3 regions of the Saccharopolyspora sp. NPDC000995 genome follow, and region 3 is predicted to be linked to each of the others. Evidence: riboswitches for the same ligand, from Rfam matches in the RefSeq annotation. Region 3 holds a riboswitch; each other region holds the start of a gene.
What was found. A riboswitch is a leader RNA that binds a small molecule or an ion and turns the genes downstream of it on or off. The one in region 3 is predicted to bind glycine.

Region 1 (5,474 bases), on a different contig from region 3:
TGTTGCACGACGACAGCGCGGCGGTGGTGACCACGAAGTTGATCACACCGGCCGCCGCCGGGATGCCGATCAGGGTGAACGCGTGGACGAACGGGCTACCGCTGGTCGGGAACTGGAACCAAGGGACCAGCGCGGTCAGCGCGATCAGCGCGCCCACGTAGAAGATCAGAATCCGCCACATCACCGAGTTGATCGCCCGCGGCAGCACCTTCTGCGGGTTCTTGCTCTCGCTGGCGGTCTGGCCGACCATCTCGACGCCGACGAAGGCGAACATGACGATCTGGAACGCCAGCAGCGACGAGGCCATGCCGTTGGGGAACAGCCCGCCGTGGGACCAGATGTTGCTCAGCGACGCGGTGTCGCCGAGGTCGCTGAAGCCGAACACCAGGATCGCTGCGGCCAGCACGATCAGCCCGATGATGGCCAGCACCTTGATGAGGGCGAACCAGAACTCGAACTCGCCGAAGAGCTTCACCGCGATCAGGTTCACCCCGCTGAGCACGATCAGTGCTCCCAGCGCGGGGATCCACTGCGGGATCGTCGGGAACCAGAACTGGAAGTACTTGCCGACCGCGGTGATCTCGGCCATGCCGGTGACGATCCACACCAGCCAGTAGCCCCAGCCGACCGCGAACTTCGCCCACGGACCGACGAATTCGCCCGCGTACTCCGCGAACGACCCGCTGACCGGGCGGTACATCAACAACTCGCCGAGCGCCCGCATCACGAAGAAGATCATCAGCCCGGCGATCGCGTAGATCAGGATCAGGCCGGGGCCGACCTGGTGCAGGGCCTTGCCGGAACCAAGGAACAGACCGACCCCGATCGCCCCGCCGATCGCGATCATGTTGATGTGCCGGGTACTCAGATCCTTCCGGTACTCCTCGGTCACTGGTTGGCTCATCGAAGTGGACTCCTTACTCGCCAGCGTGTTTCGCTGAAACTGCGCAGATAATCCGGCATCCGGCGAGGGCCCGCAAGTGGTTTGAACCAGTTGAAATACGGCGTTTTTCCAGTTCCAACATAGTCCACTTAGGATTTCAAACAGGAGAACGCCGCATTTCGGCCATTGTTGCCGAAATGCGGCGTTGTTCTCCCGGGGGCTTTCTGGTCAGAGGTTCGCGTACAGCGGGTGCAAGGTGGCGAGGGCTTCGACGCGGGCTCGCAGCTCGCCGCCGGCGGCTTCGTCGAAGCCGGGCTTGAGGGCCTCGGCGATGATGTCGGCGACCTCGGTGAAGTCGTCCTTGCCGAAGCCGCGGGTGGCCAGGGCCGGGGTGCCGATGCGCAGACCGGAGGTCACCATCGGCGGCCGCGGGTCGTTGGGCACCGCGTTGCGGTTGACCGTGATGCCGATCTCGTGCAGTCGGTCCTCGGCCTGCTTGCCGTCCAGCTCGGAGTCGCGCAGGTCCACCAGCACCAGGTGCACGTCGGTGCCGCCGGAGACCAGCTGAACACCGGCCTTGGCGGCGTCGTCGGCCAGCAGTCGCTCCGCCAGGATCTGCGCGCCCTCCACGGTGCGGCGCTGCCGGTCGGCGAACTCCTCACCGGCGGCGATCTTGAACGCCACCGCCTTGCCGGCGATCACGTGCTCCAACGGCCCGCCCTGCTGGCCGGGGAACACCGCCGAGTTGAACTTCTTCGTGAACTCCGAGTCCGAGGACAGGATCACGCCACCGCGCGGGCCGCCCAGGGTCTTGTGCGTGGTAGTGGTGACGACATGCGCGTGCGGCACCGGGTTCGGGTGCAGCCCGGCGGCCACCAGACCGGCGAAGTGCGCCATGTCGACCATCAGGTAGGCGCCGACCTCGTCGGCGATCTCCCGGAACCGCTTGAAGTCCAGCTGCCGAGGGTACGCCGACCAGCCGGCGATGATCAGCTGCGGCTTGTTCTCCCGCGCCAGCCGGGCGACCTCGTCCATGTCCACGCGGTGGTCATCCGCGCGCACGTGGTAGGGCACCACGTTGTAGAGCTTGCCGGAGAAGTTGATCCGCATGCCGTGCGTGAGGTGACCGCCGTGGGCCAGGTCCAGGCCCATGATCGTGTCGCCGGGCTTGAGCAACGCGAACATCGCCGCCGCGTTGGCCTGCGCCCCGGAGTGCGGCTGCACGTTGGCGAAGGAGGCCCCAAACAGCTCCTTGACGCGGTCGATGGCCAGCTGCTCGACGACGTCGACGTGCTCGCAACCACCATAGTAGCGGCGCCCCGGGTAGCCCTCGGCGTACTTGTTGGTCAGCACCGAGCCCTGCGCCTCCAGGACCGCCTGCGGTGCGAAGTTCTCCGAGGCGATCATCTCCAGCGTGGTCTGCTGGCGGTTGAGCTCGGCGCCGACCGCCGCTGCCACCTCGGGGTCCACCGCGGCCAGCTGGTCGTTAAACAGGTCCGGTGTCGACATTGTGTTGCCTCCTGGTTCGATCTCGTCAGGCATTGCGGCGGTAGAACGGCAGCTCGACGACCTGCACCGCGACGTTTTTGCCGCGGATGTCGACCTGCAGTTGGGTGCCGGGTTCGCTGTGCGCGCGGTCGACGTAGGCCATGCCGATCGGGTGGCCGAGGGTCGGCGACGGGGCACCGCTGGTCACGACGCCGATCTCGGCACCGTCGGCGTCCAGCACGCGGTAGCCGTGCCGGGGCGCCCGGCGTTGGTCGGTCCTCAGCCCGACCAGCGTGCGCTCGGTGGGCTTCTCCGCAGCGGCGGCCAGCGCGTCCTTGCCGACGAAGTCGCCGGGCTTGTCCAGCTTGACCACCCGGTCGAGGTTGGCGTGGAAGGGCGTGAGGTCGGTGGACAGCTCGTTGCCGTACAGCGGCATGCCCGCCTCCAGCCGCAGCGTGTCGCGGCAGGACAACCCGGCGGGCTGCAGGCCGTGCTGCGCGCCGGACTCGGTCAGCGCCTGCCAGACGGCCTCGGCGTCGCCGGGCGCGGTGAACAGCTCGAAGCCGTCCTCGCCGGTGTAGCCGGTTCGCGCCAGCAGCACGTCCTTGCCGGCGACCTGGCTGCGGTAGCCCGCGTAGTACTTGACCTCGGCGAGGTCGGTGTCGGTCAGCGGGGCGAGGATGGCGACCGCGTTCGGGCCCTGCACGGCGATCAGCGCGTAGTCGTCGGAGACGTCCTGGTGCTCGGCGTCGAAGCCGTCGAGTCGCTCGGTCAGTTCGGCGGAGACCACGGCGGCGTTCGCCGCGTTGGCCACCACCAGGAACTCCTGCTCGTCGAGCCGGTAGACGATCAGGTCGTCCAGCACGCCGCCGGTGGCGTTGCAGATCATCGTGTAGCGAGCGCGACCGGGCTTGATCGCGGAGGCGTTGGCGACCAGCGCGTAGTCCAGCGCCTCGGCGGCCTGCGGGCCGCTGATCCGGATCTCACCCATGTGGGTCAGGTCGAACAGGCCGGCGTTGTTGCGCACCGCGTTGTGCTCGGCGGTGTCGCCGGAGTAGCGCAGCGGCATCCGCCAACCGGCGAACTCGGTGAACGTCGCCCCGAGGGCTTCGTGCACTCGGTGCAAGGGCGTCTGTCGTGGCGACGACATGGTGAGACTCCTCCTGGTGGGCGCCGGTCGGCAGTCGAGGGCCGGTCAGCTCACTGCACCCAACCTTATCGGGGGCACCTCGACCCCGGCCTGCGCGGGCTTGCGCTGGTCGGGCGGTCTCCCCGGAGTCATTGGCCTGAGAGTTTCGCCACCCCGCGAGGGGCAGCTTGCACCGTGGGCGAGAAGCGCGTTGCTCCTGCTTTTCTCCGTGTTCGCCTGGTGTCGTGCGGTGCCGGTGCCTGAGAGTTTGCTGGGGAGTAATTGCTCCTTCGGCGCTCCGCTCTCCGAGGTAGCTCGGGGTTGGAGTCTCTCCCGCACGACGTCATCGGCGCGGTATTCGGTTGTGCGAACGCCGACGCTACGAACCGAACGTGACCGGAGTCAACCGGGGGGCGCAGTGATCTCATTCGGCAAGCTCGCGGTGCTGCTTCTCCAGGCCGGCGTCGTCCGGGAAGCCGCGGCTGGAGGACCCATCGCCGAGCCGGAGCACCGAGGTACTTCGCGAGGCGTTCGATCATCGGTCGCGTAGCGCTCACGTCGTCGGGGCGGTCTTAGGCTGCCATAAGGGACGACGTTAGTTAGGTGGTTGCACCGAAAGGAATTCGGCGATGGTCGACTTCTCGCTGTCCGACACAGAGCGTGACATCCGCGACTGGGTGCGCAACTTCGTCCAGCGCGAGCTGGTGCCGCTGGAGCCCGAGGTGCTGCGGCGTGAGCGGGGCGGGGAACGTGGCCTGACCAAGGACGAGCAGCGGGAACTGCAGGACAAGGCGAAGCAGGCCGGGTTCTGGGGCGTGCAGACGCCCGAGGAGTACGGCGGCATGGGCCTGTCGGCCGTGATGACGGCGCTCATCGAGGTTGAGCTCGGTCGCACGTTCGTGCCGTTTCGCTTCGGCGGCTACGCGGACAACATCCTGTACTACGCCAACGACGAGCAGAAGGAGCGCTACCTGCTCCCGACGATCGAGGGCACCCGCAAGTCGTGCTTCGCGATCACCGAGCCGGACGCTGGCTCCGACGCCAAGAACCTGCGCACCACCGCCGTCAAGGACGGCGACGAGTGGGTGATCAACGGCGAGAAGACGTTCATCACCGGCGGCATCGACGCCGACTTCGTGATGGTCTTCGCCGTCACGGACAAGGAGAAGGGCGCCAACGGCGGGGTCACCTGCTTCCTGGCCGACCGGGCCGCGGGCTGGAAGTCCGAGCCGATCGCCATCATGGGCCCGTGGGAGCGGCAGCCCGCCGCGCTGGTGTTCGACAACGTGCGCGTTCCGGAGCGCAACGTGCTCGGTGAGGTCGGCCACGGCTTCAAGCTCGCCATGCAGTGGATCGGCCGCGGCCGCTACCTGCTGCCCGCCCGCGCCCTCGGAGCCTGCGAACGGCTCGTCGAGATGGGCATGGAGTACGCCAAGACCCGCGAGACGTTCGGCAAGCCGATCGCCGAGCGCCAGGCCATCCAGTGGATGATCGCCGACTCCGCCGTGGAGATCGAGGCGCTGCGCTGGCTGGTGCTGCAGGCGGCCTGGCAGGTGGACCAGGGCATGGACTCCCGGCATGCGCAGTCGGTGGCCAAGCTTTTCGGCGCCACCCGCGCCAACGAGATCGTCGACAGGGTGCTGCAGATGCACGGCGGCATGGGCTACACGAAGGACCTGCCGGTCGAGCGCTGGTACCGCGACCTGCGGCTACTGCGCATCTTCGAGGGGACCGACGAGATCCAGCGCCGCACCGTCGCCCGCAACCTCCTGAAGGGGCACGCGTCCGTCAGCGGCGTGCTCGGCTGATCCGCATCCGTTTTGTCGGTAGCCTGGGAGCAGACGTGACTCCGAATCGCCGGGAGCGACGATGTCTCTGTTCAAGAAGGTCGCCGACTTCGCCAGCAGCCCGCAGGGCCGCAAGGTGATCGACCAGGCCAAGAAGTACGCCTCCGACCCGAAGAACAAGGAGAAG
Region 2 (5,474 bases), on a different contig from region 3:
GGCTGAGTGTCCCGGCGTGTTGCGACGACTTCCCAACCGGCGGGCATTCGAAGCTGTTAGGAGCAAGGGAACCTTCCTGCCATTCGTGGCAGGAAAGTTCCCTTGCTCACAGATCAGCTCAGGACGCTGCTGAGCGGGGTGCTAGGGAGGCCGTGCGCCTCGGCGACCGGCTCGTTGACCAGCTTGCCGTCGTGGGTGTTGAGGCCACCGGCCAGCGCGGCGGCCGCGCGGCATGCCTTCTGCCAGCCCTGGTCGGCGATGCGCAGCACGTACGGCAGCGTGACGTTGGTGAGCGCGTGCGTCGACGTGTTCGGCACCGCGCCCGGCATGTTGGCCACGCAGTAGAACACCGAGTTGTGCACCCGGTACGTCGGTTCGTCGTGCGTGGTCGGGTGGGAGTCGGCGAAGCAACCGCCCTGATCGATGGCGATGTCCACCAGCACGCTGCCCGGCTTCATCTCGGACACCAGGTGGTTGGACACCAGCTTCGGCGCCTTCGCGCCCGGGATCAGCACAGCACCGATGACCAGATCCGCGGCCCGCACCGCCTGCTCCACCGAGTACCGGTTGGACGTTACGGTGCGGATCTGGCCGTGGAAGTCGCGGTCGATCTCGCGGAGCTTGTCGACATTGGTGTCGAGCAGTTCGACATCAGCACCCATGCCCATCGCGACGCGCGCGGCGTTGAGGCCAGCGACGCCACCGCCGATCACCACGACCCGCGCCGGGTGCACGCCGGGAACACCGCCCGGCAGCACGCCGCGACCACCGCTGGGGCGCATCAGCGAATAGGCGCCGACCTGCGGGGCGAGACGCCCGGCGACCTCGCTCATCGGCGCCAGCAGCGGCAGGCTGCCGTTGGAGGTCTGCACCGTCTCGTAGGCGATACCGGTGACCCCGGACTTCAGCATCGCGTCGGTCAGCTCGGCGGAAGCCGCCAGGTGCAGATAGGTGAACAGGACCTGGTCCCGTCGCAGCTGCGGGTACTCCTCGGCGATCGGCTCCTTGACCTTGAGGACCAGCTGGCCTTCCGCCCACACCTCCTCGGCGGTGGGGAGCACCTTCGCGCCGGCCGCGAGGTAGTCCTCGTCGGGGATCGAAGAGCCCGCGCCGGCATTCGTCTCCACGAAAACAACGTGGCCGCGGGTCGTCAGTTCGTGCACGCCCGCAGGTGTGATCGCGACACGGTATTCGTTGTTCTTGATCTCGCGCGGCACTGCGATCTTCACGGCGGAATCCTTTCGTCTTCTGTTGCGCACAACAATCCGCTGCCACTGCAGGGGGCGCATCATTCCCGCCGGATGAGATTGCCCCGCGCGCTTTGTGCTCGCAGCACAAAGCCCCCGGAGCGCCGCTTAAGCGCGCGAACGGGGCACGGACGGCCGGACCTGACAGGAAGGTTCCCTTGCTCGCGTCACCGACGGGCTCTGCGCGCCCGGTGGTGACAGGAAGGTTCCCTTGCTTTCAGCCGTGCTGCGCCCATCGGTCGGCGAGCACTTGCGCGAACAGCGCGGAGCGGACGTTGGGGTCTTCGAGGTCGACTTCCACGAGTTGGGTGAGCCGCTTCATCCGGTACCGGAAGGTGTTCGGGTGCACGCGCAACTCGCGGCTCGCCTGCCGGGGATCGCCGGGGTGGCGCAGCCACGCGTGGAGCGTGGCCAGGTATTCGGTGCCCTGCGTTCGGTCGTGCTCGCGCAGCACCGGTAGCGGGCCGAGGGCACCGATACCGGCGTCGGTCGCCGCACCGGCCATCCGGCTGAGCACCAGCAGATGCCAGTTCTCCTCGTACACCGCCACCCGCTGCTGTAGTTGGCCGGCGCGCAGCAGGCTGATCAGTTCCTCGGCTTGCGACCGCGACTGGGAAAGCTCGGCGACCGCCACCGCGGTGCCCGCCGCGATCAGCGGGCGCGGCGAAACGTCGTGGGACGTGAGCGCTGCCCGCAGATCCGGCCAGCCGCCCGCGCGCCCCCGGTCGGGCACCAGTGCGTAGAGCATGGTGCCGATCTCGGTGACCAGCGGGCGCCGCCCGATCCCGCGCGTGATCCACTCCCACATCGCCAACCGGTGCCCCTCCGCGGGGCTGGCGGACGGGGGCATTTCGATGGCGACGACTCGGTGCGCTTCGGCGGGCACCGCCAGTTCGTTCGCTGCCGCCCGCCAGCCTTCGCCGCCCTCCAGTAGCAGCCGCACCTGTTCGGCGGATCGGCGGCGTGCCCCGTCCGCCACCGCACGCCACCGCAGCAGTTGCAGTGCAACCAGAGGTGCGGTGTCGGCGAACGCGGTGGAGCGCTCTTCGGAGACCTCGCCGGGGACCACGGCCCACATCGAGCCGAGCAGTTCGCCGCCCATCCGGATCGGCACCACCAGCCGGGGCAGGGTGCCGTCCTGCTGGGCGGGTACGAAGATCGCCGAACTGCCCTTGCTGAGCTGGCGGAACGTGCCGCGGGCACGGAACTTGGCGAGCACGTCGTCGGGCTGCCTCCGGCCCATGATCGTCGAGACCCGCGCCGGGTCGGTGAGGTCCTGCCGGGCGGAGTAGGCCAGGACCTGGGAGCGCGCGTCCTCGATGGTGACTGGCGCGTCCACCACGTCCGCCACCGCGTCGGCGAGCCGGAACAGGTCCCCGACCCCGGTGCTGGGTGCGTCGGCCTCCTCGATTTCGGTCCCGGCCAGCGCGGCACGGATCAGCCACACCAACTGCGCCCACGCCGTTCCAGGCCGGACCTCGACCAGCGCCACCCCCGCGGCCCGGGCTGCCGCGGCCACCGCGTCGTCCGCCGAAATCGGTGGTTTGAGCAGCACCGCTGCTGCACCCTTCGCGCCGCAATTCCTCGTCAGCGCCACCGCGTGCTCGCTGTCCGAGATGCCCACGCCCAGCACGAGATCGCCGCCCGCCGCCGTCGGCGGCTGATCGGGTTCGGCGATGACGACGTCCCCGACGCACACTCTCGGTTCCGGGGCGACCACGGTGCGCAGCAGTGTAGGGCCGACGCGCTCGACCAGTGCCCGGATCTCCAGCATCACTGGCCTCCTGAATGCCTAGGGCAGCCTCCGGGCGTGGTGGGGGAGGGCATTGACACCAGAGCTGGCCCGTTTATCGTTGCTGAGCACACCGACAATCGCATACCGGCCGTCGACCCCGTGCGGGAGAGACCCTGCGAGCTCACGCCGAGCTCCCAGGGCGCCGAAGGAGCAAGACTCCCCACAAACTCTCAGGCACCCATGACCGTTCGGGCGAGGCAACTCTGGAAAGCGTGCGTCGCATCGACGCTCCACCCACGGTGCAAGCCGCGATGACCTGCGGCGAAGCTCTCAGGTTCCGCAACAGAGGGGGAGGCCCAGCCACCACGGGCACGAGTGCCCCCTGACAGCCTTGGAGCCTCCCAACATGTCCCTGCCTGCGCACCTGCTTTACTCCGAAGAGCACGAGTGGATCGAGGACCGCGACGAAGTAGTCCGCATCGGCATCACCCAGCACGCCGCGGACGCGCTCGGCGACATCGTCTACGTGCAGCTTCCCGAGGTGGGCGACAAGATCGAAGCGGGCCAGGCCTGCGGGGAGCTGGAGTCCACGAAGTCCGTCAGCGACCTGTTCGCGCCGGTGACCGGCGAGGTCGTGGCGCTCAACGAGTCCGTCGTGGACGCCCCGGCGCTGCTCAACGCGGAGCCATTCGGCGACGGATGGCTGCTCGATGTGCGCCCGACCAGCACCGGTTCGCTGCTCACCGCTGAGCAGTACGCCGAGTTGATCGCGCAGTAGTGGGCCAGGCGAGGTAGGAGGCGGTCAATGGCGATCAGCGTCTTCGACCTGTTTTCGGTGGGTATTGGGCCGTCCAGTTCGCACACGGTTGGTCCGATGCGTGCGGCGCGGTTGTTCGTGCAGCGGTTGCACAGCGCGGGGCGGTTGCCGCTGGTCGAGCGGATCAAGGCGGAGTTGTTCGGGTCGTTGGGTGCGACCGGGCATGGGCACGGTAGTCCGAAGGCTGTGCTGCTCGGTTTGGAGGGGCACAGTCCGGAGACTGTTGATCCGGCGGCGGTGGAAGGCCGGGTCAGCGAGATCCGGGAGTCCGGGCGGTTGCGTTTGGACGGGGTGCAGGAGATCCGGTTCACCGTAGACCGTGACTTGGTCATGCACCGGCGCAAGTCGTTGCCGTTGCACCCCAACGGGATGCGCTTCGCCGCGTTCGGTGCCGATGATGCCGAGCTGGACAGCGCGGTGTTCTACTCGGTGGGCGGTGGCTTCGTCGTTGACGAAGACGCTACCGGCACTGATCGGATCAAACCGGACGAGACCGCGGTGCGGTACCCGTTCCGCACGGGTGTAGAACTGCTCGCGCGGACCGAGCAGTCGGGGCTGCCGATCAGCGGTGTGATGCTGGCGAACGAGTTGTCGTGGCGTGGCGAGGATGCCGTGCACAAGGAGTTGCACGGCATCTGGCAGGTCATGCGTGAATGCGTTCACAACGGCTGCCGCAACTCCGGTGAGCTGCCCGGTGGGCTGAAGGTCCGTCGTCGGGCGGCGGAGCTGGCGGCTTCATTGACCGAGCGCGACGATCCGCTGGAGTGGGTCACGCTGTTCGCGCTGGCGGTGAATGAGGAGAACGCGGCTGGTGGGCGGGTGGTGACCGCACCGACCAACGGTGCGGCCGGGATCGTTCCTGCGGTCCTGCATTACTACACGCGCTTCGTGCCTGGCGCGGATGATGCTGGTGTCGTGCGGTTCCTGTTGGCGGCGGGTGCGGTCGGCGTGTTGTTCAAGGAGAACGCGTCGATTTCGGGTGCGGAGGTCGGTTGTCAGGGCGAGGTGGGTTCCGCGTGTTCGATGGCTGCTGCCGGGCTCGCTGAGGTGCTGGGTGGAACGCCGAGACAGGTGGAGAACGCAGCGGAGATCGCGATGGAGCACAACCTCGGGTTGACCTGCGACCCGATTGGTGGGTTGGTGCAGATTCCATGCATCGAGCGCAACGCGGTCGCGTCGGTGAAGGCGATCACGGCTGCGCGGATGGCGTTGCGCGGCGACGGTAGCCATTTCGTTTCGCTGGACAAGGTGATCAAGACGATGCGGGAGACCGGCCGCGACATGAAGGTCAAGTACAAGGAAACGGCCCGCGGCGGCCTCGCCGTCAACGTCATCGAATGCTGACCCTGCCGCGCGACCAGCGCGAGCACGGGAACCTTCCTGCCACCATCCGGCCGCCGGAGAGCTCTGCCGCTTGAGCATGGGAACTTTCCTGTCACCCGGTGTGCGGTGAATGCGTCCAGGTGCCGATGGTGGCGTCATTCTGCTGTCGGCATCGGCGTGCCCGTTGGTGCGAGGATGGGAACTTTCCTGTCACCGCTCGGCCCGGCCTCGTGAGGATGGGAACCTTCCGGTCACCGCTCGGCCCGGCCTCGTGAGGATGGGAACCTTCCTGTCACCGCTGTCCGTCGCGGAGCGGCCGGATGCCGTGCACCGGGGTCCAGCCGAGGAGTTG
Region 3 (5,474 bases):
AATCTGCTCAGCGTGATCCGGCTGGCCGGCGTGCCAGTGTTCCTCTGGCTGCTACTAGGCCCCAAGGCTGACCTGCTCGCTCTCTTGGTGCTGGTGATCAGCGGCATCACCGACTGGCTCGACGGCAAGCTCGCCCGCTGGCTCAACCAGTACAGCCGGATCGGCGAACTGCTCGACCCGGCCGCCGACCGCCTCTACATAGTCGCCACCCTGGTCGCCTTCGTGTTGCGCGACGTAGTGCCCTGGTGGGTCGCCGCCGCGCTCGTCATCCGTGACGTGGTGCTCACGCTGTGCCTGCCGGTGTTGCGATGGCACGGTTACGAGCCGCCTGACGTGCACTACCTCGGCAAGGCCGCGACCTTCTGCCTGATGTACGCGTTCCCGCTGTTGCTGCTGGTGCAGGAGGATTTCGCGCTGTCCGATGTGGTGCGCCCGATTGCCTACGCCTTCACCTGCTGGGGCGGCGCGCTCTACCTGTGGGCCGGCGTCCTCTACCTCGGGCAGGTGGTGGCGGCGGTCCACCAAGCCCGCGCCAAACCGGTCTGAGCACCGTCGGTCGTCCCGCGCGAAGGGCATCTCCCGCTGAGTAAATCGGCAAGAGGTGCCCTTGGTGCGTCATGCGCTCCAGGGTCGCCTTGCGGCCTGTGTCGCGTGGTGAATACGCTCGCCGAGCCGATCACGTGAACCTCGTGGCCGGTGATCCACAGCACCAACGGACCAGGAAGGCGGGACCACGTGGCGGCCCCGGACGAGATCAAGTACACCGAAGAGCACGAGTGGATCCAGCGCACCGCCGACGACACGGTGCGCATCGGGATCACCGAATACGCCCAGCAGCAACTGGGCGATGTGGTGTTCGTGCAGCTGCCGGAACTCGGCCAGCAGGTCACCTCCGGCGAGTCGATGGGCGAGGTCGAGTCGACCAAGAGCGTCTCCGAGATCTACGCCCCGGTGACCGGCGAGGTGGTGGCCCGCAACGACCAGCTGGAGGACGAACCGGAGCTGGTCAATTCGGCACCGCTGGCGGGCGGCTGGATGGTCGAGCTCAAGCTCGCCGACCCGGCCCAGCTGGACGCCCTGCTCGACGCACAGGCCTACCAGAAGCTGACCGAATCCTGATCCGACCAGGCAAGATCGTCGGACTGTCGGGGTCCGGGAGGAACATGTCGGGAGTCCCGCGTTCCGCGCCTGTACCTGCACGGTACGTTGGGCACATACTTGGCACGATCTATCCGCGTAGAGGAGAGCTCAGGTGAGCCAATTCCCCGGCCACGGCGACGTTCCGCCGGAGCAGTCACCGGAGACCACCTCGGTCTTCAGGCCCTTCCTCTCGGAGCCGGAAAGCACCGAGAGTGCGTCCCGGGAGCCCGCCGCCGCATCCGGGGTCGATGCGCTGCCCGCAGGGTCCGCCCTGCTGGTGGTGAAGCGCGGCCCCAACGCGGGGTCGCGATTCCTGCTGGACCGGGAGACCACCAGCGCGGGACGGCACCCGGACAGTGACATCTTCCTCGACGATGTCACGGTTTCCCGCCGGCACGCCGAGTTCCGGCGCGAGGGCAACGACTTCGTGGTCGTAGACGTCGGCAGCCTCAACGGCACCTACGTCAACCGTGAACCGGTGGACACCTCGGTGCTCGCCAACGGTGACGAGGTGCAGATCGGGAAGTTCCGGCTGGTGTTTCTTACTGGTCCAATCGATGGGGGCCCGGGCGCCCGCTGAGGACGCCCCGGCAACGACTTGTCGACCCGCCAGCGGGGCGGCGCCGAAGTGGCGTCGCCCCGCTGGCGCGTCAAGGTACTGCGCAGCCGAGAGCAACTGCATCCTCGCGCGGGGAATTTCCCGACGTCGCAACCGGTTTCCGCGTTGTAGCGGTCTTCATTCCACCGACCCAGCGGGGCGGTGGGCGGTGTATCGTGCTGGTAATGCTCGATGAGGAGTTCAGCCAGCGGTTCGGGCCAGATGCACCGGCAGGAAGGCCGCGAATTCGGTGGTCGACCAGACCGCTAAAGGGATGGGCGTGTCCGCCGCAACGCGGGTAGCGTCGGAGGCGTCGGTGCGCGATCCTCGACGGGGATGTCACGCTTCGGCGCGCTGGAGGAGGCGATGTGACGATGAGCAGCGAGATGCGCGTCGTCGGCGTGCGAGTTGAACTACCAGCAAACCAGCCGATTCTGCTGTTGCGCGAGGAGCACGGCGAGCGTTACTTGCCGATCTGGATCGGCTCGGTCGAGGCGACCGCCATCGCACTCGAGCAGCAGGGTGTGCGGCCGCAGAGACCCCTGACCCACGACCTGCTAAAGGACGTCATCGGGGCCTTGGGGCGCGACCTCGAACAGGTTCGGATCACCGATCTCCAGGACGGCACCTTCTTCGCCGAGCTGGTGTTCGACGGGGATGTGCGGGTCTCGGCGCGGCCGAGCGACTCGGTGGCGCTGGCGCTGCGCATCGGGGTGCCGATCCACGCCGACGAATCGGTGCTGGACGAGGCCGGGCTGATCATCCCGGACGAGCAGGAGGACGAGGTCGAGAAGTTCCGCGAGTTCCTCGACTCCGTGTCGCCGGAGGACTTCCGCGGCGCGGACACCTGAGCCTGCTGATCGACCCGACGAGACATCCCGGCCCCCGCCCGTGCGCTGCCAGGCGGGGGCCGGGTGGTCTAGGGGCCCGCGCGTCGCGTTGACCTCCCCGCAGGGCAGGCATACCGTCGAACTTACGCGAATTGCCCCGGTGTGATTCGGCCGCTGGGCGGTGTTCGCGGCCCCGGATCGGGACGGTCCGGGAGCTGGTGATCGTCGTCGGCTTCGTGCCGGACGAGGGGAGGCAGGCGTGGTCGAGGAAGCGTCCAACCGGGATGCTGCCGCGGAGCAGGGCGAGCTGTTCCCCGACGCCGCACTGCCGGACGAGCTGGTCGGCTACCGGGGTCCGGCCGCCTGCCAGATCGCCGGCATCACCTACCGCCAGTTGGACTACTGGGCTCGCACCAAGCTGGTCGGCCCGTCCATCCGCAGCGCCGCCGGCTCCGGCTCGCAGCGGCTCTACTCGTTCAAGGACATCCTGGTGCTCAAGGTGGTCAAGCGACTGCTGGACACCGGGGTGTCGCTGCACAACATTCGGGTCGCGGTGGAGCACCTGCGCAACCGAGGAGTGCAGGACCTGGCCCGGCTCACGCTGTTCAGCGACGGGACGACGGTCTACGAGTGCACCTCTGCCGAGGAGGTGGTCGACCTGCTGCAGGGTGGCCAAGGGGTGTTCGGCATCGCCGTCAGCGGTGCGATGCGCGAGATCAGCGGCACAATTCACGACTTCCCGGCCGAGCGGGCCGACGGCGGCGAGCTGGTGCCGCTGGTCGACGACGAATTGTCCCGCCGCCGGCGCGACCGGCAGGTCGAGACGGGCTGATCGCGGCCGACCTCGGTCGGGTGGTGTGCGACCGGTGACATCGCGGGTCCGTTCGGGGCCCTGATCGGGTAAACTGCGAGACATCGCCGACCCCGTGCGGGAGAGTCCGGCCCGGTTTTGGCCGTGGTCGGCGCCGAAGGAGCAAACCTCCCCAACAACCTCTCAGGCCACCTGGACCGCACGGGCGAGATGCCTCTGGAAAGAGGGCGCACCACGGCTGTGGTGCACCCCGCCGACGGTGCAAGCCTGGTTCACGGGTGAAGCTCTCAGGCGTTCGCTTCGCGGACAGCGACAGAGGGGGAGAGCAGGGCAGTTGCGGCTGTTCTGCCGCCCTTTGCCCGCCGCGACGATTGAGGTTTGGCGATGACCGACGTGACCCAAGATCGCATTCCACTGGCCGCCCTGGAGCACGGAACGCCGTTCGCCGACCGCCACGTCGGGCCGATGCCAGCCGAGCTTGCCCGCATGCTCGATGTGATCGGCGTCGGCTCGTTGGAGGAGCTGGGGCAGAACGCCGTGCCGGACACCATCCGGGAAGGCGACCTGCAGCTGGCGCTGCCCGGGCCGGCCACCGAATCCGAGGCACTGGCCGAGCTGCGCGAGCTCGCGCGCCGCTGCCGCCCGCACGCCGAGATGATCGGGTTGGGCTACTACGGCACGGTCACGCCGCCGGTCATCCTACGCAACGTGCTGGAGAGCCCGGCCTGGTACACCGCCTACACCCCGTACCAGCCGGAGATCTCGCAGGGTCGGCTCGAAGCGCTGCTGAACTTCCAGACGATGGTGGCCGATCTGGCCGGGGTGCCGGTGGCCAACGCGTCGATGCTCGACGAGTCAACCGCGGCGTCCGAGGGCATGACGCTGGTGCGCCGCGCGGGCCGGTCGAAGTCGCCGCGGTTCGTGGTGGACGCCGACACGCTGCCGCAGACCATCGCGGTGATCGAGACCCGCGCGGAGCCGCTGGGCATCGAGGTCATCGTCGCCGACCTGTCCGCCGGCGCGCAGGCGCTGCCGGCGGGCGAGTTCTTCGGCGCGCTGCTGTCCTACCCGGGTGCCTCCGGTGCGGTGCGCGACCAGGAGCAGATCATCGCCGAGGTGCACCGGCGCGGCGCCAAGGTCGTCGTCGCGGCCGACCTGCTGGCGTTGACGCTGCTGCGCTCGCCGGGCGAGATCGGCGCGGACGTCGTCGTTGGCACCACCCAGCGATTCGGGGTGCCGATGGGCTTCGGCGGCCCGCACGCCGGATTCATCGCCGTGGCCAAGGGACTCGAACGGCAGCTTCCTGGCCGGTTGGTCGGCGTGAGCGTCGACGCCGACGGCAACCAGGCCTACCGGCTGGCGCTGCAGACCCGAGAACAGCACATCCGCCGCGAGAAGGCCACCAGCAACATCTGCACCGCGCAGGTCTTGCTGGCCGTCGTGGCGTCGATGTACGCCGTGTACCACGGCCCCACCGGGCTGCGGTCCATCGCGACCCGCGCGCACCGGATGGCGGCCGTGTTCGCTGAGCAGCTGCGCCGCGGCGGGATCGAGGTGCTGCACCGGGAGTTCTTCGACACCGTCGTTGCGAGGGTGCCGGGAAAGGCCGACGTCGTCGTCGCCGCGGCCCGCCGGGGCGGCATCAATTTGCGCCGGGTGGACGCCGACCACGTCGGCATAAGTTGCGACGAAACCACCACGCGGGCGCACCTGGCGGCGGTGTGGCAGGCCTTCGGCGTCACCGGCGGCGACGCCGACGAACTAGACATCGAGACGCCGGACGCGCTGCCCGCGGCACTGGAGCGCACCTCGGAGTACCTGACGCACCCGGTGTTCCACACCCACCGCTCCGAGACTTCGCTGCTGCGGTACCTGCGGCAGCTCTCGGACAAGGACATCGCGCTGGACCGCAGCATGATCCCGCTGGGCTCGTGCACCATGAAGCTCAACGCGACGGCCGAGATGGAGCCGATCACCTGGTCGGAGTTCGGCTCGCTGCATCCGTTCGCGCCCGCGCAGGACGCCGAGGGGCTGCTGTCGATCGTCAAGGACCTGGAGACCTGGCTGGCCGAGGTCACCGGCTACGACGCGGTGA

Region 1: linked by a shared signal. The riboswitch ahead of gcvT (glycine cleavage system aminomethyltransferase GcvT) and the one ahead of gcvP (aminomethyl-transferring glycine dehydrogenase) in region 3 are both predicted to bind glycine.
Region 2: linked by a shared signal. The riboswitch ahead of gcvH (glycine cleavage system protein GcvH) and the one ahead of gcvP (aminomethyl-transferring glycine dehydrogenase) in region 3 are both predicted to bind glycine.

The regions. Positions count from the first base shown of each region.
Region 1 covers NZ_JBSFLZ010000009.1:73,464-78,937, forward strand. The annotation lists gene ACWDKQ_RS05490 (amino acid permease) at 1-904, opposite strand, end outside; gene glyA (serine hydroxymethyltransferase) at 1,112-2,392, opposite strand; gene gcvT (glycine cleavage system aminomethyltransferase GcvT) at 2,418-3,521, opposite strand; glycine riboswitch at 3,637-3,738, opposite strand; glycine riboswitch at 3,739-3,846, opposite strand; gene ACWDKQ_RS05505 (acyl-CoA dehydrogenase family protein) at 4,130-5,308, shown strand; gene ACWDKQ_RS05510 (hypothetical protein) at 5,370-5,474, shown strand, end outside.
Region 2 covers NZ_JBSFLZ010000061.1:1,851-7,324, reverse strand. The annotation lists gene ald (alanine dehydrogenase) at 114-1,229, opposite strand; gene ACWDKQ_RS20175 (PucR family transcriptional regulator) at 1,465-3,021, opposite strand; glycine riboswitch at 3,135-3,239, shown strand; glycine riboswitch at 3,240-3,338, shown strand; gene gcvH (glycine cleavage system protein GcvH) at 3,389-3,760, shown strand; gene ACWDKQ_RS20165 (L-serine ammonia-lyase) at 3,788-5,143, shown strand; gene ACWDKQ_RS20160 (NAD-dependent epimerase/dehydratase family protein) at 5,415-5,474, opposite strand, start outside.
Region 3 covers NZ_JBSFLZ010000014.1:25,717-31,190, reverse strand. The annotation lists gene ACWDKQ_RS07685 (CDP-alcohol phosphatidyltransferase family protein) at 1-546, shown strand, start outside; gene gcvH (glycine cleavage system protein GcvH) at 736-1,119, shown strand; gene garA (glycogen accumulation regulator GarA) at 1,253-1,720, shown strand; gene ACWDKQ_RS07670 (bifunctional nuclease family protein) at 2,113-2,589, shown strand; gene ACWDKQ_RS07665 (MerR family transcriptional regulator) at 2,828-3,400, shown strand; glycine riboswitch at 3,488-3,589, shown strand; gene gcvP (aminomethyl-transferring glycine dehydrogenase) at 3,764-5,474, shown strand, end outside.